Regions from separate parts of the Kitasatospora sp. GAS1066B genome, predicted to be linked through region 1. Evidence: riboswitches for the same ligand, from Rfam matches in the RefSeq annotation. Region 1 holds a riboswitch; each other region holds the start of a gene.

Evidence for each region. A riboswitch is a leader RNA that binds a small molecule or an ion and turns the genes downstream of it on or off. The one in region 1 is predicted to bind cyclic di-AMP.
Region 2: linked by a shared signal. The riboswitch ahead of ABH937_RS32685 (transglycosylase family protein) and the one ahead of ABH937_RS26325 (glycoside hydrolase family 16 protein) in region 1 are both predicted to bind cyclic di-AMP.
Region 3: linked by a shared signal. The riboswitch ahead of ABH937_RS30605 (LysM peptidoglycan-binding domain-containing protein) and the one ahead of ABH937_RS26325 (glycoside hydrolase family 16 protein) in region 1 are both predicted to bind cyclic di-AMP.

What each region holds. Positions count from the first base shown of each region.
Region 1 covers NZ_JBGCCO010000025.1:96,465-104,052, reverse strand. The annotation lists gene ABH937_RS26355 (phosphotriesterase) at 1-230, shown strand, start outside; gene ABH937_RS26350 (MoaF N-terminal domain-containing protein) at 317-652, opposite strand; gene ABH937_RS26345 (DUF1059 domain-containing protein) at 842-1,036, shown strand; gene ABH937_RS26340 (class I SAM-dependent methyltransferase) at 1,237-2,295, shown strand; gene ABH937_RS26335 (helix-turn-helix transcriptional regulator) at 2,369-3,118, shown strand; gene ABH937_RS26330 (ribonuclease domain-containing protein) at 3,641-4,033, opposite strand; cyclic di-AMP (ydaO/yuaA leader) riboswitch at 4,279-4,469, shown strand; gene ABH937_RS26325 (glycoside hydrolase family 16 protein) at 4,472-5,686, shown strand; gene ABH937_RS26320 (IclR family transcriptional regulator) at 5,775-6,572, opposite strand; gene aceB (malate synthase A) at 6,767-7,588, shown strand, end outside.
Region 2 covers NZ_JBGCCO010000039.1:57,250-64,837, forward strand. The annotation lists gene ABH937_RS32665 (pentapeptide repeat-containing protein) at 1-451, opposite strand, end outside; gene amcA (multiple cyclophane-containing RiPP AmcA) at 512-688, opposite strand; gene amcB (cyclophane-forming radical SAM peptide maturase AmcB) at 685-1,815, opposite strand; gene ABH937_RS32680 (helix-turn-helix transcriptional regulator) at 2,030-3,343, shown strand; gene ABH937_RS32685 (transglycosylase family protein) at 3,499-4,665, opposite strand; cyclic di-AMP (ydaO/yuaA leader) riboswitch at 4,673-4,836, opposite strand; gene ABH937_RS32690 (hypothetical protein) at 5,563-6,540, opposite strand; gene ABH937_RS32695 (DUF397 domain-containing protein) at 7,029-7,265, shown strand; gene ABH937_RS32700 (ATP-binding protein) at 7,507-7,588, opposite strand, start outside.
Region 3 covers NZ_JBGCCO010000034.1:3,573-11,160, reverse strand. The annotation lists gene ABH937_RS30635 (alpha/beta fold hydrolase) at 1-625, opposite strand, end outside; gene ABH937_RS30630 (pyridoxal 5'-phosphate synthase) at 721-1,416, opposite strand; gene ABH937_RS30625 (pseudouridine synthase) at 1,428-2,357, opposite strand; gene ABH937_RS30620 (class I SAM-dependent methyltransferase) at 2,432-3,097, opposite strand; gene ABH937_RS30615 (SAM-dependent methyltransferase) at 3,187-3,984, opposite strand; gene ABH937_RS30610 (serine hydrolase domain-containing protein) at 4,224-5,669, shown strand; cyclic di-AMP (ydaO/yuaA leader) riboswitch at 5,895-6,054, shown strand; gene ABH937_RS30605 (LysM peptidoglycan-binding domain-containing protein) at 6,062-6,919, shown strand; gene ABH937_RS30600 (MarR family winged helix-turn-helix transcriptional regulator) at 7,030-7,452, opposite strand.

The sequences.
Region 1 (7,588 bases):
GGTTGCTCGACTGCCTGGTCACGCTCGCCGAGGCAGGCTACGGCGAGCGCCTGCTGCTCGGCGGGGACACCGTGGTCAGGTCGGCGCGGGCGGCCGACGGTGCGGGCCCGGGGATGCCGTTCCTGCTCATCGGCCTGCGCCCGAGGCTGCACCGCGCGCTGGGCGAGGAGCGGACCGACCTGATCTTCCGGCAGAACCCGGCCCGCGCCTTCGCGGCCGAGTGGCGCTGAGCGGCGGCGGAAGTGGCAATGGCGACGACAGCCGCACGCGGGCTCGGGCGGTCAGACCTGACGGAACATCAGGACTGTCCGGAGCGTCAGGCCACCGGCTGCAGCGTCCCGGTGTGCAGCTCGCCGACCCGGCCGCCCTCGCCCTCGTAGGTCCAGAACACCCGGACCGTCAGCGCCGCCAGATCCATCACGTGGCTGATCGTCATGCCGCTCTGCTCGGTCCAGCTCACGAAGTACACCTCCGGCGCGACCTGCGCGACGTGCAGCGCCACGTCCTCCCACTGGCCCGCCGACTCACCGAGGCCCTCCCAGCGCAGCCGCCGGCCGTCGGCCGAGTAGGCGTTGCGGAAGGTGGCGCCGTTGTCGACCTGGAAGAGGTAGGTCCGGCCGGCGAAGCCGGGCAGGGCAGCGGTCTCGGTCATGCTGGGGGAGGTCCTCTTCTCTGGCGGGTGTCCGGTCCGGAGCCCGGAGGTCGTGCGCCCCCAAAGCTATCCGACCGGCCCGGCGGAGAGACAATGGTTCCGCGACACGCGTGTGCTGCCGCGCGCCGGTCCTCCGGCCAGCGGGTGGCCCGCCGACGGGTGCGGCACGGCGCGGTCGGGAGGTCGATCATGCGCAAGGTCGCCGACTGCCGGGAATTCCCGAGTGAGATGAACTGCACCCTCGCCATCTCCGGCGAGGAGGAAGAGGTCGTGCGGGCCGCCGCCGAGCACGCGGTCTCGGTGCACAGCCACACCGACTCCAAGGAGCTCCGCGACCAGATCCGGTCCGGACTCAAGGACGAGCTGATCCTTCAGCACACCTGACGCCGGATGTACCTGGAACACCTGACACATCTGTCCCACCTGGCACACCGGATGCACCTGGAACACCTGGCACACCGGTTCCATCTGGGGACGGACGGTCAACAGCACACGCCCCGCCCCGGGTCCGTACGGAGAATTCCGTATGGCCCGGAGCGGGCGCCTTCTGCTGGGCTGGGAGGAGCACCGAGGAGGTGGGTCCGATGGCGGTTGACGAGGACAAGGTGATGGAGTTCCTGGGCCGGGTGGTGACCGACGGCGGAGCCGCCGTGGCCGGGTTGTGCACCTCGCTCGGCGACCGGCTCGGCCTGTACACCGCGATGGCCGGCGCCGGGCCGATGACCGCCGCCCAACTCGCCGCGCGCACCGGACTGCACGAGCGCTACCTGCGCGAGTGGCTGGCCGCCCAGGTGGCCGGTGAGTACGTGAGCTACGACCGGGACACCGACAGCTACCTGCTGCCCGACGAGCACGCGGCCGTGCTGGCCGATCCGACCGCGCCCACCTACGCGGCCGGGTTCTTCACGATGATGCAGGCGCTCTACGGCACCGAGGACCTGCTGATGGACGCGTTCCGCACCGGACAGGGGGTGGGCTGGGAGGAGCACAGCGACGCCCTGTTCGCCGGCACCGCCAAGTTCTTCCGCCCCGGTTACGCGGGCTCCCTGGTCGCCGACTGGATCCCCGCCATGAACGGCACCGAGCGCAGGCTGATGGCGGGTGCCGAGGTCGCCGACGTGGGCTGCGGGTACGGCTGGTCCACCATGCTGATGGCCAAGGCCTACCCGGCCTCGCGCTTCCACGGCTTCGACTTCCACCAGCCCTCGATCGACCGCGCCCGGGAGCTCGCGACGGAGCAGGGCCTGGCCGACCGGGTCAGCTTCGAGGTGGCCGGCGCGCAGGACTTCCCCGGTGACGGCTACGACCTGATCACCTTCTTCGACTGCCTGCACGACATGGGCGACCCCGGCGCCGCGCTGCACCACGCCGAGCGGGCGCTGGCCACCGACGGCGCCTGCATGATCGTCGAGCCGAACGCCTCGGCGGAGGTCGAGGAGAACATCAATCCGGTCGGCCGCGCCCTGGTCTCCGCCTCGGTGGCCATCTGCCTGCCCTCCGCCCTCGCCCAGCACGGGCCGCAGGCGATGGGCAACCACGCCGGTGAGGAGGCCATGCGCCACCTCGCCGACGACGCCGGCCTGCACCACTGGAAGCTGGCCGCCGAGAGCCCGGTCAACCGGGTCTACGCCGCCGCCCGGTAGCGCAGTCCCGCTCCGGCCGGGTTTGTCGGGACCCGGCTTGACCCGGCCTCCGCCACGGGAGCACGCTCGTTGCGTGACACCGTCCGGAGAGGCCGGGCTGCGGCGGATCTGCGCCGTGATCGACCTGCTGCTCGACGCCGTCGACGAGGAGACCCTCCTGCCGGCGCTGTTCCCCGTGCTGCTCCGCGCGGTTCCGGGCGACAGCCTCACCTGGTCCACCCGCACCCCCAGCGGGCGCCATCCGGTCACCCTGCCCGGCGCGCTCTTCACCCCGCAGGCGATGGCGGACTTCTTCCGGTACGCCCCCGAGGACGCGCTGTTCCGGCACACCAACAGCGGCAGCGGCGTCCCGCTGCGCCGCTCCGACCTGATGTCCCGCACCGAGTACCACCGTCTGGGCACCTATGGTGCGACGCTCGGTCCGATCGGCGCCGAGTACCAGTTGGCGATGGCCTTCCCGGCCGGCTGGGCACCCGGTGGCGGCCGTCGCACCGTCGCACTGATCGTCAACCGGACCGGCAGCGACTTCCCCGACGCCGACCTGGACTCAGCCGTGCTGCTCCGCACCCGGCTGACCCACGCCCTGGACCGCCTGGCGCCGCCTGTCGCGGCGCCGCCGGTCGACCTCACCGCCCGCGAGGCGGACGTCCTCGACCTGCTGGCCCGAGGCATGACGGACGTGCAGATCGGGCACCGGCTCGCCGTCTCCGCCCGCACCGTGGACAAGCACCTGGAGCACGCCTACGCCAAGCTGCGGGTGCACAGCCGGGTGGCGGCCGCCGCGGTGTGGCGGGACGTGAGCCGCGGCATTGAGCGGGCCTGACCGCGGCATTGAGCGGACCTGACCGCGGTGGCACCATGGAGGTGAAGGGGTGCCGAAGGAGACGAACTTCGGCGACCGCGGCCGCCACATCCACCCGGAGGAGACGAACCCCGGGGCCCGACGGCGACCGCGCGTGATCCGGCATCCGGGCGCCGGCTCCGTGGAGCCCGAGGGGTATGGCGATCAAGCGACTCCGCGGTGTACCTGGGATCGCGTTCACAGCGTTTTCGACACCATGAACGGCACGCCCCCAGGGGTGGGGACGTGTTCACCTCATCAGTGAGCCCCGCCGGGCACGGCGGACGCCCACCGGGCCCCGCGCGCGACGCGTCGCCGATCCCCGACCGTGCCGACCGTGTCGCTCGACCAGGCACGACCGATCCCCGACCCCGCGCAGGACGGCCACCTCACCACTTATCTGCCCTAGGCACCCACTGGCCCGCGGTCTCGCGAACCGCGGGCCAGTGCGCTACCCGTTCCGGGTGGCCGTGCGGGCCTCACGCAGCGGTGGGCCCTGCTACCTCAGCAAGTGGTGTCGATCAGGTAGAACGACACGTAGTGGTCCGAGGTGTAGTAGTCCGAGCCGTCCTCGCCCGTGATGATCCGGCGGGTGCCGCGGGTCGGGGCGCCCGGGGTGATGACCGTGTACTCCTGGTAGTAGCCGTTCGGCTCGCTGGGCAGGACGCCCTCGCGGTTCTGGAAGGTCTCGCCGTCCTGGGAGTACGGGAAGGGGCCGCCCTGGGCGATCAGGTTGAGGGTGTCGTCGGCCTGGCTGGGCAGGGCGGTCTGGCAGATGTTGCCGCTGACGTCCGCGTGGGCGGCGGAGGCGAACATGGCGGTGGGGGCCAGGGTGAGCAGGCCGACGGTGACGACGGACGCGGTACGCGACTTCAACGCGCGTAGAAGAGTCTGCATGGACAGCAGTTTGAGGGGGCGTCAGGAAGCCTGGGAAGGTGCTGGGAGGGGGCTGAGAGAGTCTTCATGTGCATGTAACTAGCGCGCGGGGCAGGCGCCAGGTGTGCGTCGCTTTCGATGCGCGGGGTGGCCGGTGTGACTCGTGTGACATTGATGATGATCATGTCATCTGCCTACTCTGCAGGCTGCTCGCCACGCAGCGGCGGGCCCAGTCCCGGGACGCCTAGTCCTGCCTGCCCGGGGTCGGAACCAGAGCACCGCACCAGGCAGGAGCGGGGGACCCAGGTAGTACTGCCGTGTCCCCGCTCGCCTGCGTACCGCCAGGCCGGGTGAGGGTGCGGCTCGGGGTGAGGCCGACCGGCAGTCGCCGACTCGGCCGGGCCATCTTGCGGTCCGAACCCGACAGCTCACCTCGTAGGCGTCGCAAGAGGAACCTCCGTGATCCCTTCCGCCACCCCTGCGCGCCTCGGCATCCTCGCCGGTGCGCTCGGCCTGCTCGCCGTCCCGATGGTCGGCCAGGCGAACGCCCTCAGCTGGTACCCGTCGACGAGCGCCGCGCCCACCGTGACCCAGGACCGGCTGACCCCGGCCACCGCCACCACCGGCGCGGCGACCACCGCCGCCCTGACGCTGCACGCCAGCTCCTGCTTCACCGCGAAGACGGTGGGCGTGGGCGTGCGGGACGCCGCCGGCAACAACCTGGACTTCCCCGGGAACCTCAGCAACCAGCAGATCTGCCCGAGCGGGCTGTCGCTGACCACCGCCGCGCGGACCTTCGCGGGTGGGACGTACACCATGTTCGGCTTCTACCAGGACCAGGCCGGTGCCTGGCACAACCTGGCGTCGCAGACCCTGACGGTCTCGGCCGGCGGCGGCAGCACCCCGGCGCCGACCCCCGCACCCGCGCCGACCCCCACGCCGACCCCCGCCCCCGCCCCGACTCCGGCGCCCGCCCCCAGCAGCTCGCCCGTCCCCGGCAAGTCGCTGACCTGGTCCGACGAGTTCAACGGCGCGCTCGACAGCACGAAGTGGAACGACAGCTCCACCACCTCGTACAAGTACGGCAACCACAACCCGGACGACAACAAGCTCGACTGGATCGACCCGTCCGGCGTCTCGGTCGCGGGCGGCGTGGCCACCTTCACCGCGCAGCCGTCCAGCCACACCCTGGAGAACGGCAAGCAGGCCTGGACCACCGGTCTGCTCACCACCGAGGGCAGCGGGCAGGGCTTCAAGGTCAAGACCGGTGACTACGCCGAGGCCCGGGTCCAGATGCCGTCCGCGCCCGGTGCCTGGCCCGCGCTGTGGACCTGGTCGAACGGCGGCAGCGAGATCGACTCCTTCGAGTACCACCCGGACAACCCGAACCTGCTTGAGCTGACCAACCACGTCAACTTCGCGCAGAAGTACTACACCGACGCGAACGCCGTGAAGCCGGGCCAGTGGGTGACCATCGGCACCTACTACGGCGCCAACTCCGTCGACTACTACGTCAACGGCGTCAAGGTCTTCTCCGACAACACCGGCGTCGGCGCCAACTGGTCGGCCTACCTGATCCTCAACCTGTCGATCAGCGCCGGCCAGTACCACCCGGCCCCGAGCGGCTCCGCGCCGATCAGCTTCGCCGCGGACTACGTGCGGGTGTACCGCTGACAATTGACGCACCGTCAGATGGCGTGCCGTCATGACCGTGGCCCGGATCCGCTCCTGGATCCGGGCCACGGTCATGACGGGCGAAGGATCAGGGCGCCAGCACGCCGCCCAGCCGCTGCGCGATCTGCCGCATGACCGGCACCAGCGCCGTCGAAGCGATCTGCTCCTCCAGGGCCCGGATCCGCGCCTCCGGGCCGGAGACCGAGAGTGCGGTCGGCGTCGGGGCGCCCGGCACCGCGACGGCGATGCAGCGCACGCCGATCTCCTGCTCCTGGTCGTCCACCACGTAGCCGGCCTCCCGGGCGGTGACGAGCTGGGCGAGCAGGGCGTCGGGATCGGTGACGGTGAACTCGGTGTGCGCGGGCAGGGGTTGGGTGCCGAGCACGGCGCGGGCCTCGTCCTCGGTGAGCTGGGCGAGCAGCGCCTTGCCGACGCCGGTGCAGTGCGGCTGCACCCGGCGGCCGACCTCGGTGAACATCCGCATCGAGCGGCGCGACTGCACCTGGCCGACGTAGACCACCTCGCCGCCCTCCAGGACGGCCAGGTTCGCGGTCTCGCCGGTGGCCTCCATCAGTTCGGCCAGGTAGGGGCGGGCCCAGCTGCCGAGCAGCCGGCCCGCGGTCTCGCCGAGCCGGATCAGCCGCGGCCCCAGGGTGTAGCGCCGCGCGGTGTCCTGGCGGACGTAGCCCTGCTGTGCGAGGGTACGAACCAATCGGTGGATGGTCGGCATCGGGAGGCCCGAGGTGGTGGACAGCTCGCTGAGGGTCGCGACGCCGCCCGAGTCGGCTAGTGCTTCCAGGAGTTGGAAGGCGCGATCGACCGACTGCACGCCGCCCGCGGCGGCGCGCTCGGATCCGGTCGAAGCTGCGGCGGGGGTGCTTGCCACCGGCGTTCCCTTTGCTGTCGGGGGAGGAGTAGAGTCCCAGCGATCTACCTCAACAAACCGTTGAAATTCTGTATCGCGGAAACTAGTGTCCACCTTACAGAATCGAACTCGCCAGTAGGTGGGTCAGATCAGATGAGGGAAGCCCCTACCGGAGCTCCCTACACAGGTTCTACCGTTCAAGGAGTGTCCTGCCCATGGCTGCAGACCAGGGACCCGTCGGTACTTCCGCCGCTCCGGTCGTCACTGTCGCCGGTCCGCGCGTCCCCCGTGCGGAGGAGGTGCTCACGCCCGAGGCGGTCGCGTTCGTCGTGGGCCTCCATCGGACCTTCGAGAGCCGCCGGCAGGAACTCCTCGCCCGACGCCACACCCGTCGGGCCGAGATCGCCAAGGCCGGGACCCTCGACTTCCTGCCCGAGACCGCCGAGATCCGCGCTGCGGACTGGCAGGTCGCCCCGGCCCCCCGGGCGCTGCAGGACCGCCGAGTGGAGATCACCGGCCCGACCGACCGCAAGATGGTGATCAACGCGCTCAACTCCGGCGCGAAGGTCTGGCTGGCCGACTTCGAGGACGCCACCTCGCCCACCTGGCAGTCGGTGGTCTCCGGGCAGGTCAACCTGATCGACGCCTTCGAGGGCCGGATCGACTTCACCTCGCCCGAGGGCAAGGAGTACCGGCTCAAGCCCGCCGCCGAACTCGCCACCGTGGTGGTCCGCCCGCGCGGCTGGCACCTGGACGAGAACCACCTGATGGTGGACGGCGTGCCGGTGGCCGGCGCGTTCTTCGACTTCGGGCTCTACTTCTTCCACAATGCCGCGCGGCTGCTCGCCAAGGGAGCGCAGGACCCCAACTCCGGGCCCTACTTCTACCTCCCGAAGACCGAGAGCCACCTGGAGGCGCGCCTCTGGAACGACGTCTTCACCTACGCCCAGGAGCAGTTGGGCATCGAGCACGGCACCATCCGGGCCACCGTGCTGATCGAGACGATCCTGGCCGCCTTCGAGATGGAGGAGATCCTC
Region 2 (7,588 bases), on a different contig from region 1:
TGAACGACGCCTCGGTGAGGGCGGTCTTCGAGAAGGCGACAGGGCCGGCGGCACGGACCTGCTCGAAGGTGGCGTAGTCGAGCTTGCAGTTCTCGAAGAGGACGCTGTCGAGGTTCACCCTGGTGAGGTTGGCGCCCATGATCTTGCAGTCGCGGAAGACGACGCGGGACAGTTTGCTGTCGCTCCAGTCGGCAGAGCCGAAGTCGCAGCTGTCGAACTCCACCGAGTCGACCCGGACGTCATCCAGACGCACGCGGGTCGCGTGAAGGTGGGTGACGCGGCCGGTGATGAGGCGGGCCCGGGCGAGGTCGAGGTCGCGGAGGTCGGCGTCGGCGTACCGGAACTCCTGGACGGAGCCTCGTCCGCTCTCCAGCGTGGTGACGTTGGTGAGGTAGCCGTCGGCGAGGTTGGGCAGGGTGACGCTGACGCGGCCGAAGGTGCGGCTGTCCATGGTGTCTCGCTCTCGAAAGCGGGCCCGGCCCGCCAATTCATCCACGGGCCTGCGACAGGTCTACTTGCTGCTCTTGTTCCAGTTGTCCCAGGTCGGCCGGTTGTCGAACGACGACGACGTGTTGTCCCACGTGGGCCGGTTGTCGAACTTGCCCACCGCGGGCTCGACCTCCAGGACGCCCACGAGATCGGTGATCACGCTGGCCTGGGCGGTTTCCAGTAGTTCGAGGAGGGTCATGCGGCTTGCTCCTTGCGGACGGTATCGGACAGAGCGATGAGAAGGGCCTGCTTCGACACGCGGCAGTGGTTCGTTTCGGTGCTGTCGAAGCAGCCGTTCTCGAAGAAGCGATTGCCGGCCTGCGCGCCCCGGCAGAATCCGAAGAACTCGCAGGTGGCCTCGCAGTTGTCGAGGCCGGTCAGGAACTCGTCCACGTAGCGCAGCCGGTGCGCGTCCGTCAGCATGGCGCCGATGGACCGCTCCAGGACGTTTCCGGCGCGGAAGTCCTGGTACCCGGGGGCGGTGACGCCCGCCAGCTCGGGGGAGAGGAGGACCACCTCCCCGGCGGAGGAGACAGCGGGTATCGGGTCGATCAGCACGTCCCGCCAACCGTTCCCGGCCCGGAGCGCACGCAGGTAGCCGCCCAGCCGGTCCACTTCCCGGACCCTCAGCTCTGGGTGCGCGCGGGTCCAGGTGATGGTCCGGCGCCAGAATTCGACGGCTTCTTCGAGCACGGGGGTCTGCCTGGTGGTGCTGGCACCCTCGGACTCCTCGATGTTGAAGCCGACCGTGTGGCAGCCGAGTTCGGCGAAGAAGTCCAGCAGCTCCTCCGGCCGGCTGATGCCGTCCGCGGTGACGACCGCGATCACCGAGAAGCCGATGCCGGCGTCACGCAGGCGACGGATACCCCGTATGCTCCGGCTGAACGCGGGCTTCCCGGTGCGATCGACCCGATCGCAGTTGAGCGCGGCGGGGCCGTCGACGCTCACCCCGATCCGGAACTCCCGGTCGGCGAAGAAGTCGCACCAGGCGTCCGTGACCAGCGTGGCGTTCGTCTGCACGTAATGGTGCAGCGCTCCGGTCCGCCTCAGCTCCTCGAACGGCTCGACCAGTTCGACGAAGCGGCGGACCCCGAGGGCCATCGGCTCCCCGGCGTGCCAGACGATCTCCAGCGGCGACGACGGGTCGGCGAACTCGGAGACCGAGCGGGCTACCGCCTCGGCGACGGCGAGCGGCATGGGCGACCGCCGCTCCTTGTCCGGGAGGTAGCAGTACCGGCAGGCCAGGTTGCAGAAGCCGTCGGGCTGGACGACAACTGTTCGCGGCCGAGACGCGATGCGGCGGTGGTAGCGGATGGTGTGTGCCATGGAACCCTCCGTCAATAGGTAACGTGGGCCGAGGCCGGTGACCGCAGCTCGCCGTTTCATGAGCGGACTCCTTCCGCTTCGTGCGGGAACTTGTCGACGCATGATGAGTACAGCCCAACTGCTCGTAGTCGGACAGGCGTTGCCTGTCGTCCCGGTGTAGTCCCGCTCTCGCGCGCAGTAAGCTGCCGGTCACTGTGGATGATGGGATTGGCCCGTGGACGATCCGATCCGGCACCCCCTCACATACGTGCGTGTCCAGCGCGAGCTGACGTTGGAAGACCTGGCGCGGCTGTGCCGCCAGGCCGCCGCCAAGCGTGGGCTCCGCTCGGGGATCGATCGACAGCGAGTCTGGAAGTGGGAGAACTACCAGGCTGGGCCGAGCTCGGAGTCTGAACTGCTGCTCGCCGATGCCCTGGACGTCCCGGTCGAGGACGTCGAGATGTTCGGCTGGCCGGACTGGCTGCCCGGGCACGATGTCCCGTTGCCGCTGGGTTCCGCGTATACCGTTCAAACACTTCGAGAGGCCCAGAGAACCGCGATGGACCGTCGTAACTTCATGACCTTCAGCGCCATCTCGCTGGCTGGCCTCGCAGCCCAGTGGGCGCTGGTCGAACCGGACCACCTCACCACCGCCTTGGGCGGTAGGAGCGTCGATGGCGAGCTGGTCGACTGGCTGGAGTCCACCAGTACGCGACTGACGACGCTTCCGACCGAGCAACGCCAGCACACCGCGAAACTGATGGATGCTCACCTCGCCACGGTCACCAACCTGATTGCCGACGGCCGCTACAGTGAGCGCACCGGCAAGCGACTGCACCTTCTCGCCGCATCCCTGGCGACCACCTGCGGCTGGCATCGCTTCGACCAGGGTCACCACTCAGCCGCAGGCCGCCTGTGGTCGGCGTCCCTGCACAGCGCACACGCTGCCGGCGACCGCGATTTCGGAGCCGGCGTCCTGTCCGACTTCGCCTACCAGTCCAACTGGCTCGGCCGGCCGAACATCTCCGTGGACCTCCTCGGCAACGCGCTCTCCCGCACCGAGCACCCTACGGCCCGCTCCCTGCTCCTCCTGCGCAGGGCCAGGGCTCATGCCGCGCTTGGCGAGCGCTCGGACTGCTACCGCGACCTGTCCGCCGCCGAGACCGAGCTGTCGACCACAGCCGCCGACCCCGCCCCCAGCTGGTGTGTGTGGATGAGCCCCGCAGACCTCACCGTCGACTCCGGCCAGTGCATGCTCGACCTTGGCCGATCTGACCTCGCCAAGGCCCGGATCACCGAGGGCATGTCGCTGCTGCCCCGCTCCCGGGACAAGACGCGCGGGATCTTCCTGACCTACGAGGCACGGAGCCATCTTCAGTCCGGCGAGGTCGAGCGTGCCCTCGCCGTCACCAACGAATCCCTTGATCTCGCCACCCGCATCGGTGCCGAGCGGTGTGTGACCTTGGTCCGCGAACTCGCACCGGCCTTCAGGCGCTACCAGCAGGTCGAGGGCGTCCCGGAGTTCTTGGAACGTCTCCGCGTCAGCTGATCGATCAGCGGGGGACCTCGGCATGCCCGAGCACGGCCGAAGGCCGCCTCCCTTCGGGGAGGCGGCCTTCAGGCTGCCCTGCGGTTGCGATCGGAGAGTGCCGATCGGCACGTGCCCGTCAGGACGCGTTCTTCACCACGCGTCCGTCAGGTCGTTCAGACCCGGCCGGCGAAGTCCGGGGCGTAGTTGCTGATGGTCTCGTACTTCACGCCCGCGCTCGGGTTGGCGGCCTCGACGAACTGGCCGTTGCCCACGTAGATGGCGACGTGGTAGACGCCCGAGTCCTGGCCGTTGTTCGACCAGAACAGCAGGTCGCCCGGCTGCAGGCTGTTCATCGACACCGGGGTGCTGGCGGCGGCCTGGTCGGCGGCGACGCGGGGGATGGAGATCCCGGCCTTCGCCATCGCGGCCTGGGTCAGGCCGGAGCAGTCCCAGCCGCCGTTGCCGGTGCCGCCGTAGATGTAGGCCTGGCCGACCTGGGACTCGGCGAAGCTGATCGCGGCGGCCATCGAGCCGGTCGCGGCCGGCGCGCTGGTGGCGGCGGTGGTCTGGGCGGTGACCGCCGGGGCCGGGGCGGGCGCCGGGGTGCTGGCGGGGGCCTGGGTGGCCGGGGCGGCCTGGGTGCCGAGCGACAGGTGCTCGCCCGGGTACAGGAGGTCCGGACCCTGGGTCAGGACCGACTTGTTGAGGTCGTAGAGCTTCTGCCAGCCACCGTCCACGTGGTGGGTGTTGGCGATGGTGGAGAGCCAGTCACCGGCCTTCACGGTGTAGCTCTGGTCGCCCTGGGAGTGGTTCCAGTGGCCCCAGTTGCCGTGGTCCGAGCCGCCCTGGTGCGAGCCGCTGCTCTGCGCCGGGGCGCTCGGGGCGGGGGTGCTGGGGGCCGGGGCGCTGGTGGTGGCCGCGGAGGAGCTGGTCGAGCCGCCGGGGTTGATGGCCGGGGCGGGGCCGCCCGCGGTCAGGCCGGCCTGGATCGAGCAGACGGGCCAGGCGCCGGGGCCCTGGTCGGCCAGCACCTTCTCGGCGACGGCGATCTGCTGGTCCTTGGTGGCCTGGTTGGCCTGGGCCGCGTACTGGGTGCCGCCGTAGGCGGCCCAGGTGGAGGCGCTGAACTGGAGGCCGCCGTAGTAGCCGTTGCCGGTGTTGATGCTCCAGTCGCCGGTGCTCTCGCACTGGGCGACCTTGTCCCAGGTGGAGACCGGCGCCGCGTTGGCGGTGGTGGCGGTGATGCACGGCAGGGTCAGACCGAGGCCGAGCAGACCGGTGGCCGCGATCACCCGACGGGCGTTACGGGACGGACGGGTCGTGCCGGAAGTGGGCAGCATGAAGACGCGATCCTCTCCTACGCCTGCGAGGTGAGCTGTCGGATTCGGGCTGGAGTTGCCCGGCCGCGCGCTGCGCGGCTTCACCCCTAGCCCCGGGCACCTGGTCCGAAGACCGGCGCCGGAGCGGCTTACCTGGTTCCCCCGCTCCTGCCGTGGTTGCGTTTTCGCGCTGCCAGCGCGGCCGGTGGCAGGACTAGGCGTCCGGTTGCGCTGGGTCCGTGTGACCACGAACGGGGAGCACGTTAGACAGAGATAAGTTGAAACCGCAAACAGCTGTGACGGCCGTCACAGGCACTTCACGGGAGCTTCAAGATCGCTCCGGCGGCACAACTGAGGGGGCGTCGGAGGAGTGGTCCGGGCGTGGTGCGCAACTGACGCCTGGGGTTCGGGAGATGGCGCTCCTTCAGGGCGCGCGGTGCTGATGGTCCGTCCGCTTTCCGGGTGTGGAGATCTCTTGGGGATCTTGGAAATTCGTCTTGCGGGAACGGCTCGGGGCAGGACCAAAGTCTCATCCGGCGCAGCGCGGCGTGACTGGCCGACATCAACCGAATGTCCGTTTTGCACCTTCTGTCACTCCGTCAGGTCGCCACCGCGAACCGCCTGCTGCCGCCCCCTCGGGAGTCGCGCCGAGCGCCCCGCACCGCCGCCGGGCCGTCACCTGCCGGTCGCCTGGGCGTTGCCGGGGAGGTGGCCCGTCCGGCCGCGAGCCCGCCCGCCCTTTCCGGGCCGTGAGGGAGGCCTCAGGGGCCGTTCTCGCCGCCCCGGGCCCGGACCCGGCCGCCCCGGTGCCGTGGCCGGACATGCCGCCGGCCCTGCCCCCAGCGCTCGCGCCGGGGGCAGGGCCAGGGCCTTGTCCGCTATCTGGTGTTGTCTCGTGCTGACTCGCCGTCTAGCGGGTCACTCGCCCGCAGCGGCCTGGTCGTCCGGGGCCTCCTCGACGGGAGCCTCCTCGACCGCCGGGACCGGCAGCGCGGCCAGGTACGCCGAGGCGACCAGCTGACCGATCGTCGGGTAGGCGCCCAGCACGGCCGCGCTCTCGCAACCGGTCTCCGCGGCGGCGGCGAGCAGCAACTGCTCGTCGGCCTCCGGGCCGATCACCAGCGGGGCCAGCGCCGGCCGCTGCGAGCCGGTGGCCCGCAGGTGGTCGACCGCGTCGGCCACCGAGCCCGGCACGTCCAGCGCGGCGGAGACCACCGGCACCGCCAGGCGGGCGGCGAGCAGCACGCCGGTGATGCCGGCGGCGTCGGCGGCGGCCTGGCCGCCGGTGGTGATCAGCACCACGCCGTCGGCGGCGGTGGTGATGGCGAAGAGCCGGGCGCGGTCGGCGCGGGCCAGGCCGGCCTCGGAGAGGCGCACGTGCACGGCCTCCGCCAGCAGCGGGTGCGGGCCGAGCGCGTCGGTCAGCAGGGCGCCGGTCTCGGTGGCCAGCGCGTGCAGGTCCATCAGGTAGTCGTGCGGGCCGGGCAGTAGCGGCACCAGCACCGGCGCGGGTCGTCCGGCCGCCAGCGCCCAGGAGATCAGCTCCTCGACCGTCGCGGTCGGCCGGGTCGTCGGCGCCGCCGCCCCCTGCTCATCGGCGCCCGGCTCCCGCAGATCCGGGGCCGGCTCGCTGTCGGTCGGGTCCTGCTCCGCCGCCGGGGCGGTGCGCAGCCAGCCGGCCGCCACCTCGATGCCCGGCTGCTCGAAGCGGATCATCGAGACCAGTTCGTCCACCAGCGCCACCGCGGCCGGGCCGGCCTCGGCCGGGACGGCGAGCACGAGCGCCGGCGCGCCGATCGGCACCTCGGGCCTTTCGGGCCGACGGTGGCGCCCCCGCGCGCGGGAGCCTGGCGTGCGGACGGGCAGTGGTGCGCCCGGGATGGCTGCAGTGCTCATGCCGGAGATCGTAGGACATGCGCGCCATCGCCCCGCATCCGGCCAGGCACTCCAACACGTCCTGGTGGGAGAGCGGATTCGACACCGGCGGGCCCCCAATCCGGACAAGTCGCGTGAAAACCCTCAGCCCTTGGTGCGAATGTGACGGAGTGTGAGGAATTGGCTGCGAAGTTGATCATTTGTGGCGGGTGTCAATGGTCGAACCGGTCAGGCTGGCCGGCCGGTTTGCCGACGCCGGGTTACGGATCATTGAGCGATTTGCCAACAGATGTCCGATTCGGTGGACCTGACAAGGCCTCCAGGGCTCGGTTTGGTCACCTGTCGTACAGGCTTCTGCACGCGCAAAATCACATGCCGATGCACGTGCATTAGCGTTATTATTACGACTAGTAAGGCACCAGCCCTGCCCGTACGAGCCGGAGGCGGCCGGCGGCCGAAGCGGTCGGGCGCCGAGTAGTACGAGCACTCCAGGCTCTTGGGAGATTTCTATGCACCACACGTACAACGGCATGGCGGCTGCGGACCTCGACGGTGTGGTCTGGCAGAAGAGTCGGCACAGCAACTCCAAGGGGAACTGCGTGGAGTTCGCCGCCCTCCCCGACGGTGCGGTCGCGATGCGCAACTCGCGCTTCCCGGACGGTCCGGCGCTCATCTACACGCGTGACGAGATCGAGGCGATGCTGCTCGGTGTCAAGGACGGGGAGTTCGACCACCTGGTGGCCTGAGGGCCCGGCTGGTCCGGTGACACGAAAACACGCCGTCGTGGGGGTCCGTGCCGCGGCGGCGTTCGACGTGTCCGGGCCGGTGCGGTGGCTCGTGCGGTGCCGGCTGTTCAGCGAACGGCATGGGCGGCGTGGCTGGCATGGACGGCGTGGCCGGCACGCCAGGGAACAGCGAAACGCCGCGCACAGGCGCGACTCTCCCGGCCATCGACCGGGAGGTGCCCCGTGGTGCACGGCGTGGTCCCTAGGCGGAGCGGCGGTGGCGTCCGGCCGAGGCGGTCATCGCTGACATCGCGTCAGCGGCCAGACCTGGTACCTCTGCTGAC
Region 3 (7,588 bases), on a different contig from region 1:
GCGAGTCCAGCAGCGTCTGGCCGTCCGGGACGATCCACGGGGCGGGCTGGCTCGGGTTGTCGCCCGACGCGCCGTACAGCGTCCGGCGGAAGGTGGTCGGCAGGTCCCGCGCCATCTCGGCGTCGGCCACCCCGGGCTGCTGGAAGTAGTGCTGGTAGAAGCCGTCCCCGTAGCGGCGCCGGCTCAGCTCCACCGGCACCAGGCCTGCGGGCAGCCGCGGCGGCACGCTCAACCCGGCGACCGCGCTCACCAGGTCGGGCCGGAGCATCGCGGTGATCCAGGCCACCGGCGCGCCCCAGTCATGGCCCACCACCACCGCCTGCTCGGCGCCCAGCTCCCGGATCAGGCCCACCACGTCGCCGACCAGGTGCGGCAGCGTGTAGGCGTCCACCGCGCTCGGCCGCTCGCTGCGCGCGTAGCCGCGCTGGTCGGGCGCCACCACGCGGTAGCCGGCCTCGGCGAGCGGCGCGAACTGGTGCCGCCAGGAGTACCAGCTCTCCGGGAAGCCGTGCAGCAGCAGGACCAGCGGGCCCTCGCCCTGCTCGGCGATGTGCAGGCGGACGCCGTTGACCTCGACATGGCTGTGCTTGACCGCATGGACCACGATGACTCCCTCGGCAGACACTGAACGTCAGGAGACAGCCTAATCAGTCAACTTACCGAAGAGTAGCGAGGGTTCGGACAACTTCCGGCCGCGCCCGGACTCACGGCCGGCGCGGGTTACGGCCAGAGCAGCTCGCGCCGCCAGCCGTCGTCCCGCGAGCCGCGCCGGTAGACCAGCCGCAGGTGCCGTCGGTCCGCCGCGCCCTGCCAGAACTCGACCTCCCGCGCCCGCACTCCGTACTGCGTGTAGCCCTGCGCCACCAGGCCCGGCTCCGCCGCCAGCTCCCGTTCGGCCGCACCCCAGGCCGCCCAGAACTCCTGCGCCGTGCCCAGCCGCTCGCTCTGCCGCCCCACCAGCGCGGCCGCCCGCGACTTCGGGCTCAGCAGCCGGAACACCTCACCGGCCGCCGCCGCGTCGCCGGGGGTCACCTCTCCCCGCACCCGCACCTGCCGCCCCAGCGCCGGCCAGTACCAGGTGAGCGCGGCCCGCGGCTCGGCCGCCAGCTGGCGGCCCTTGGGGCTGCGGGCGTCCCCGGCGAACCACCACACCCCGAGCTCGGGGTCCACATCACGCAGCACCACGATCCGCGCGTCCGGTGCGCCGTCGAGCCCGACCGTGCTCAGCGTGACCACCTGGGCGTCCGGCGACTCCACCCGCAGCGCGTCGAGCAACCAGCTCACGAACAGCTCACCCGGCCCGGCCGGCGCCGCCTCGGGAACGAACCCGGGCAGTTCGCGCGCCATCGCCGGCCGGCCGAGCAGCAGTTCCCGCAGCGCGGCCAGGTCGGCAGCGGGTGCCTCGCCCCCGGTCATCCCGCCGCCGCTCATGCTGCCGCCGCCCAGGCCGCCAGCGCCCGGCGCGAGCGCAGCCGCACCGGCTGCCCGCTGACCGGATCGGTGAACGCCAGGCCGGCGGCCAGCAGTTGCAGGGGCGTGCCGAAGTCGTCCGGCGCCGCCTCGGGCAGCACCCGCGGGTAGACCGGGTCGCCGAGGATCGGGATGCCCAGGCCGCTCATGTGAAGCCGCAGCTGGTGGGTGCGACCGGTCAGCGGGGTGAGGCGGTAGCGGGCCAGCTCGCCGCGCCGCTCGATCAGCTCGATCCGGCTCTCCGCGTTCACCGGCCCGGGCACCTCGCGGGCGGCGATCACGCCGCGCTCCTTCACGATCCGGCTGCGCACCACCCGGGGCAGCGCCAACCCGGCGTCGTAGCGCGCCACGGCCTCGTACTCCTTGGTCACCAACCGGTCCCGGAACATGGTCTGGTACGCGCCGCGCGTGTGCGCCGTCGCCACGAACATCACCAGCCCGGCGGTCAGCCGGTCCAGCCGGTGCGCGGGAATCAGCTCGGGCAGCTCCAGGTCGCGCCGCAGCCGGGAGAGCGCGGTCTGCACCACGTGGCTGCCGCGCGGGGTGGTCGCCAGGAAGTGCGGCTTGTCGACCACCACCAGGTGCTCGTCCCGGTGCACCACCTCGAGCTCGAACGGCACCGGGACCTCCTCGGGCAGGTCGCGGTGGAACCAGACGCTCGCGCCGGGCTCGAACGGCGTGCCGTGGTCGACCGGGCCGTGCGCGCCGACGATCTCCCCGGCGCGCAGCATCTGTGCCAGCCGCTCGGCCACCCCGTCCGGCAGCCGGTGGGCCAGGTAGTCGGCCACCGTCGGCCAGGGACCCTGCTCGGGCAGCCGGACCCGGACCGGATCCACCCCGTCGCGCTGCGGCAGCGGAGCGGGGGCGGGCTTCGTCCTGCGTCTCATGCCGCAGAGCCTACGGGGGTTCACCCGCGCCCCGACAGCTACGCCGCAGACGCATGAAGCGACCGCTGCCCTGGTCAGCCCGGCAGTACCTGCGTGATCCGCCAGAGGCGGCGCGGCAGTTCGCCCTCCTCGAACGGGTGGACGTCGACCGACCGCCACCCCGCGCCGAGCGCCTCGACCAGCTCACGGGAGAAGAAGTGGACGGCGAAACCGCCGTGCTCCCAAGTGTCGTCGCCATGGCCGATGCCCGCTCCGTAGTGGGCGTCGCCGGTGTGCCGCACCGTGTAGACGAAGACGCCGCCCGGGCGCAGCACCCGCCGCACCTCGGCGACCAGGGCGTGGATCTCCTCGGTGGAGAGCGCCATGCAGAGCAGCATGTGCGCGAAGACCGCGTCCACCGAAGCGGCTGCCGGCGGCAACGGCTGGCGCACGTCGTGCACCGCCGTGGTGACCCGCCCGGCCACCTGCCGGGCCTCGGCCGCCGCGCGCAGTTGGGCCAGGCCCACCGGGCTGAAGTCGGTGGCGAGCACCGAGAACCCCTCGCGCGCGAAGTAGAGCGCGTCACGGCCGTGCCCGGCGCCGAGTTCCAGCACCTCGCGGGCGCCGGCCGCCCGGAAGGCGGCGGCCGCGTGCACCGCGGGCTCGGAAGGCGCGGCTCCGTACATGCCGGGGTTCTGGTCGTAGGTGCGCTGCCAGTGCTCGCGCTGCGTTCGAGCCAGTTCCCGCTCGTCGTGCGACACGCTGCCGTCCTTCCGCTCGATCCGCGCTGACCAGCGTAGACGGCAGTGGACGTCAAGGATCCCGCCGCCGGCGCGGCCGGGAGGTCAGCTCAGCTCTTGCGCCCGACCCCCGCGTACATCCACCGGGTACTGGCCTCCGTCGGACCCTCCGCGCGCCAGAGCGGCACGAAGTCCACTCCGGGCTCCAGCAGTTCCCAGCCGTCGAACAGGTCGGCCACCTGTGTGCGGGTCCGCAGCCGGATGCCCGAGGTGGTCTTGTCCCAGGTCTTGGCCACCTCCGCGGCCCGCTCGGGATTGCCCTCGTGGGTGCTGTGCGAGAGCAGCAGATAGCTGCCGGGCGCCACTCGCTCGCGCACCCGCCGAACCGCCTCGCGTGCCTCCTCGTCCGTGACGAAGTGCAGCACCGCCAGCAGCAGCACGGCCACCGGCTGCCCCAGATCGATCAGCGCGGCCAGCTCCGGACGCTCGAAGAGCTCGTCCAGCTCCCGCACGTCCCCGGTCAGCACCGTGGTGGTGCGGTTGTCCGCCAGCAGCGCGCGGCCGTGGGTGAGCACGATCGGGTCGTTGTCCACGTACGCCACCCGGGCGTCCGGGTCGATCGACTGTGCCACCTGGTGGACGTTGCCGGGCGAGGGCAGGCCGGCACCGATGTCGACGAACTGCCGGACCCCCGCCTGCGCGGCCAGCTGGACCGCCCGGCGCAGGAAGGCGCGGTTCTCCCGGGCGGCTGCCGGGATGTCCGCCGACGCGCTGATCGCGTGCTCGGCCGCCTGCCGGTCGGGCGCGAAGTTGTCCTTGCCGCCGAGCCAGTAGTCGTAGATCCGCGCGGGGTGCGGCCGGTCGGTATGAAGATCCGTCAGATAGCTTCCGTGCTCGGACTGCTGCACCGTCTCCCCCTTGCTCCACGCCCGTTCGTGGGCGGCCCGGTGCAGCATAGCGGTCGCGTTCGAATCGGTACGGCGGCGGGTGCGGGCGCAGACGCGAACCGGTACGGCGGCGGGTGCGGGGCGCGGACGCGGTTCGCCGCTCCGATTTAATGCCGGGCCACGCCTGGTGGGCCCGGGTAAGGTCGAGCGATCCGATCCCCGCGCCGACACCCCCGGCCGCCTTGCGAATGCGAGATCAGATGACCGACCCGGCTGCCGAGTTGCCGTACAACGAGCAGCGAGCCGACGAACTGTCACCCCCCGCCCTGCCGGTGCCCGACCTGCTGCCGGAGACCGTGCGGGCGCTGCGACACCGCCTCGCCGTCGGACAGGCCGAGGGCCGCACACCCTCCCTGGTCGGCGCGGTGGTCCGCGACGGGCGGCTGGTGTGGACCGACGCCCGCAGCATGATCGAGGGCCACGCGCCGGACGAGAACGTCCAGTACCGGATCGGCTCCATCTCCAAGACCTTCACGGCCGTCCTGGTCATGCGCCTGCGGGACGAGGGTCTGATCGACCTGGCCGACCCGCTGGAGCAGCACCTGCCCGACACCGCCGCGGGCGGCGCCACGATTCGCCAACTGCTCAGCCACACGGCCGGCCTGGCCGCCGAGACGCCCGGCCCCTGGTGGGAGCGCACCTCCGGCGAGCTACGCCCCGAGCTGGGGCACCTGCTGGAGGACCAGCCGTTCCGGCACTCCGGCGGGGAGCGCTTCCACTACTCCAACCCCGGCTTCGCGCTGCTCGGGGCGCTGGTGGCCAAGATCCGCCGGATGCCCTGGATCGACGCGCTGCGCCAGGAGGTGCTGGAGCCGCTCGGCATGACCCGCACCACCCTGCTGCCCCAGGCCCCGCACGCCGGCGGGTTCGCGGTGCACCCGTGGGCGGACGTGATGCTGCCCGAGCCGCTCACCGACACCGGCCTGATGGCGCCGGCCGGCCAGCTCTGGTCGACCGCCGCCGACCTCGCCCGCTGGGCCGCCTTCCTTGCCGGCGCCACCCCGGGCGGCACCGGCAAGGTGCTCTCCCGCGACACCCTCGCCGAGATGCGCCGGCCCGCCGCCGCGCCGGAGGGCGACTGGAGCTCGAGCTACGGGCTCGGCCTGCAGCTGCTGCGCCAGGACGGACGCCTACTGATCGGCCACGGCGGCTCGATGCCGGGGTTCCTGGCCGGCCTCTGGGTGAGCCCGGCGGACGACGTGGCCGTCGTCACACTGACCAATGCGACGTCGAGTCCCTCGTTCTGGCCGGTGGCCGGCGAGTTGCTCGCGATCGTGGCCGAGCGCGAGCCCCGGTTCCCCGAACCGTGGCGCCCGTTCACCGACGCCGATCCCGAGCTGCTGGCGCTGACCGGCCCCTGGTACTGGGGGCCCACCGCGCTGGCCCTGCAGCTGCGGGCCGACCGCACCCTGGAGCTCAGCTGGCTCGCCACCGGCGCCCGCCGCGCCCGCTTCCGTCCCGAGCCCGACGGTTCCTGGACCGGCCTGGACGGCTACGACGCGGGCGAGTCGCTGCGCGTGGTGCTCGCCGCCGACGGCTCGGTGAGCCACCTCGACCTGGGCACCTTCGTGCTGACCCGCACCCCGTACGACCCGGCCGCGGCCGTGCCGGGCGGGGTCGACCCGCAGGGCTGGCACGCGGGCTGACGGAATCTCAAATCACGCGGAGATAACAACGCCCATTGTGAGGGGAATCACGCGAGGAATCCTCCGCTGGATGCTTGACGTTTTTCTGACTCTCTCCCAGGTCGAACATGAGACACCTCACATTGGCTTGTGATAGGACCTTCGACCTGATTACGGTGCATCTCGTTCGTCTTCACACGAACCCCGCTCCCCGGAACGCCGAATCCTGCCGCCGGACGGAGTGGGCACGTGCATACACAGCACCACGGCAGGGGCGGGGGACCCAAAGGTAAGTCGCCTCACCCGGATTCTCCGGGCGGGGCTTGGGGTGAAGCCGCGCAACTGCGCGGCCGGGCAACTCCAGCCCGAATCCGACAGCTCACCTCGCAGGCGTGGGAGAGGAAACGCTTTTCATGCTGTCCGTCAACGGTCGCTCCAGCCTGCCCAACCGCGCCGCCCTCAAGCGCGCCATCGCCGTCACCGTCCTCGCCGGTGTCGGCGCCGGTCTGCCGCTGATCGCCGCGACCGGCGCCAGCGCGGCGCCGCTCCACCAGGCCGGCTACGGCCACCACCACACCGCCGAGCAGGGTTACGGCTACACCGCCCACCAGGCCGCCGCCCCGCAGGCCGCCGCCGCTCCGGCTGCCGCCCCGCAGGCCGCCCCGGCCCCCGCCGCCGCTCCGGCCGCGCCCGCCGGCTACACCGTGCAGAGCGGCGACTGGCTGTCCAAGATCGCCACCAGCCACAACGTGCAGGGCGGCTGGCAGAAGCTGTACGAGCTGAACAAGTCCACCCTGACCCACGGTCCGGACGCGCTCTACCCCGGCCAGCACCTGGCGCTGGGCGCTGCCCAGACCGCCCCGGCCCAGGCCCCGGCCGCCACCCAGGCCCCGGCTCCGGCCGCGCCGGCCGCCGCGCCGAAGGCCGCTGCCGCGGTCGTCGCCGCCCCGGCTGCCGCGCCCGTCGCCGTGAACGTCAGCAGCCCGAGCTCGCTGCAGGCGCTGGCCGCCTCCATCGTCCCGGCCGACCAGCTGGCCTCGTTCGACCAGATCATCACCCACGAGAGCGGCTGGAACGTCAGCGCCACCAACCCGAGCTCCGGTGCCTACGGTCTGCCGCAGGCGCTGCCCGGCAACAAGATGGCCGCCGCCGGTGCCGACTGGGCGACCAACCCCGCCACCCAGATCAAGTGGGCGCTGCAGTACATGGACACCACCTACGGCAGCCCGAACCAGGCCTGGGCCTTCTGGCAGGTCCACCAGGCGTACTGATCACCCCGTGATCAGCAGCCACAGCTGCAGCCGTAGCTGAACCGGCCGGCCGGTCGACAGGTCCTCGCACCTGACGACCGGCCGGTCGGCTTTTCACGCCGCGGGTCGGATCAGTCCGCGGCGCCGTAGCGGACCAGGTAGCCCGCCAGCCGCGCGACATCGTCGTCCGTCCAGTCGGTGAACCGCTCGGTGAACGACTGCCGCCGCATCTCGTACGCCTCCCGCAGCAGCGCCAGGCCCTGCTCGCTCGGGCGCAGGATCTGACCGCGCTGATCCTCCGGGTCCACCTCGCGACTCAGCAGCCCCAGCTTCTCCAGTGCGCCCACCTGCCGGCTCACCGTCGACTTGTCGAGCAGGAAGTACGCCGCCACGTCCGCCGCCCGGCAGCCGCCGCGCTCGTTCATCAGGTCGAGAATGCTGTAGGTCACCAGCGACAACCCCGGATGCAGCTGCGAGGCCTTGTGCCGGGCGCGGCGCGCGAAGGCGGTCAGCTCGCGCTGGATGGTCTCGATCGATTCGTCCCGACCCGACACGCTCGTCTCTCTTCTCCCGCGCCGGAATCTCCCGCGCCGACCTCTCCGATACTGGTTGCGCAGTACAACATAGCGGCCGACGGTGGTCCGAGGCGCTCATCACAGCCGGTAACCTTTCGTTGACAGATCCGACAGA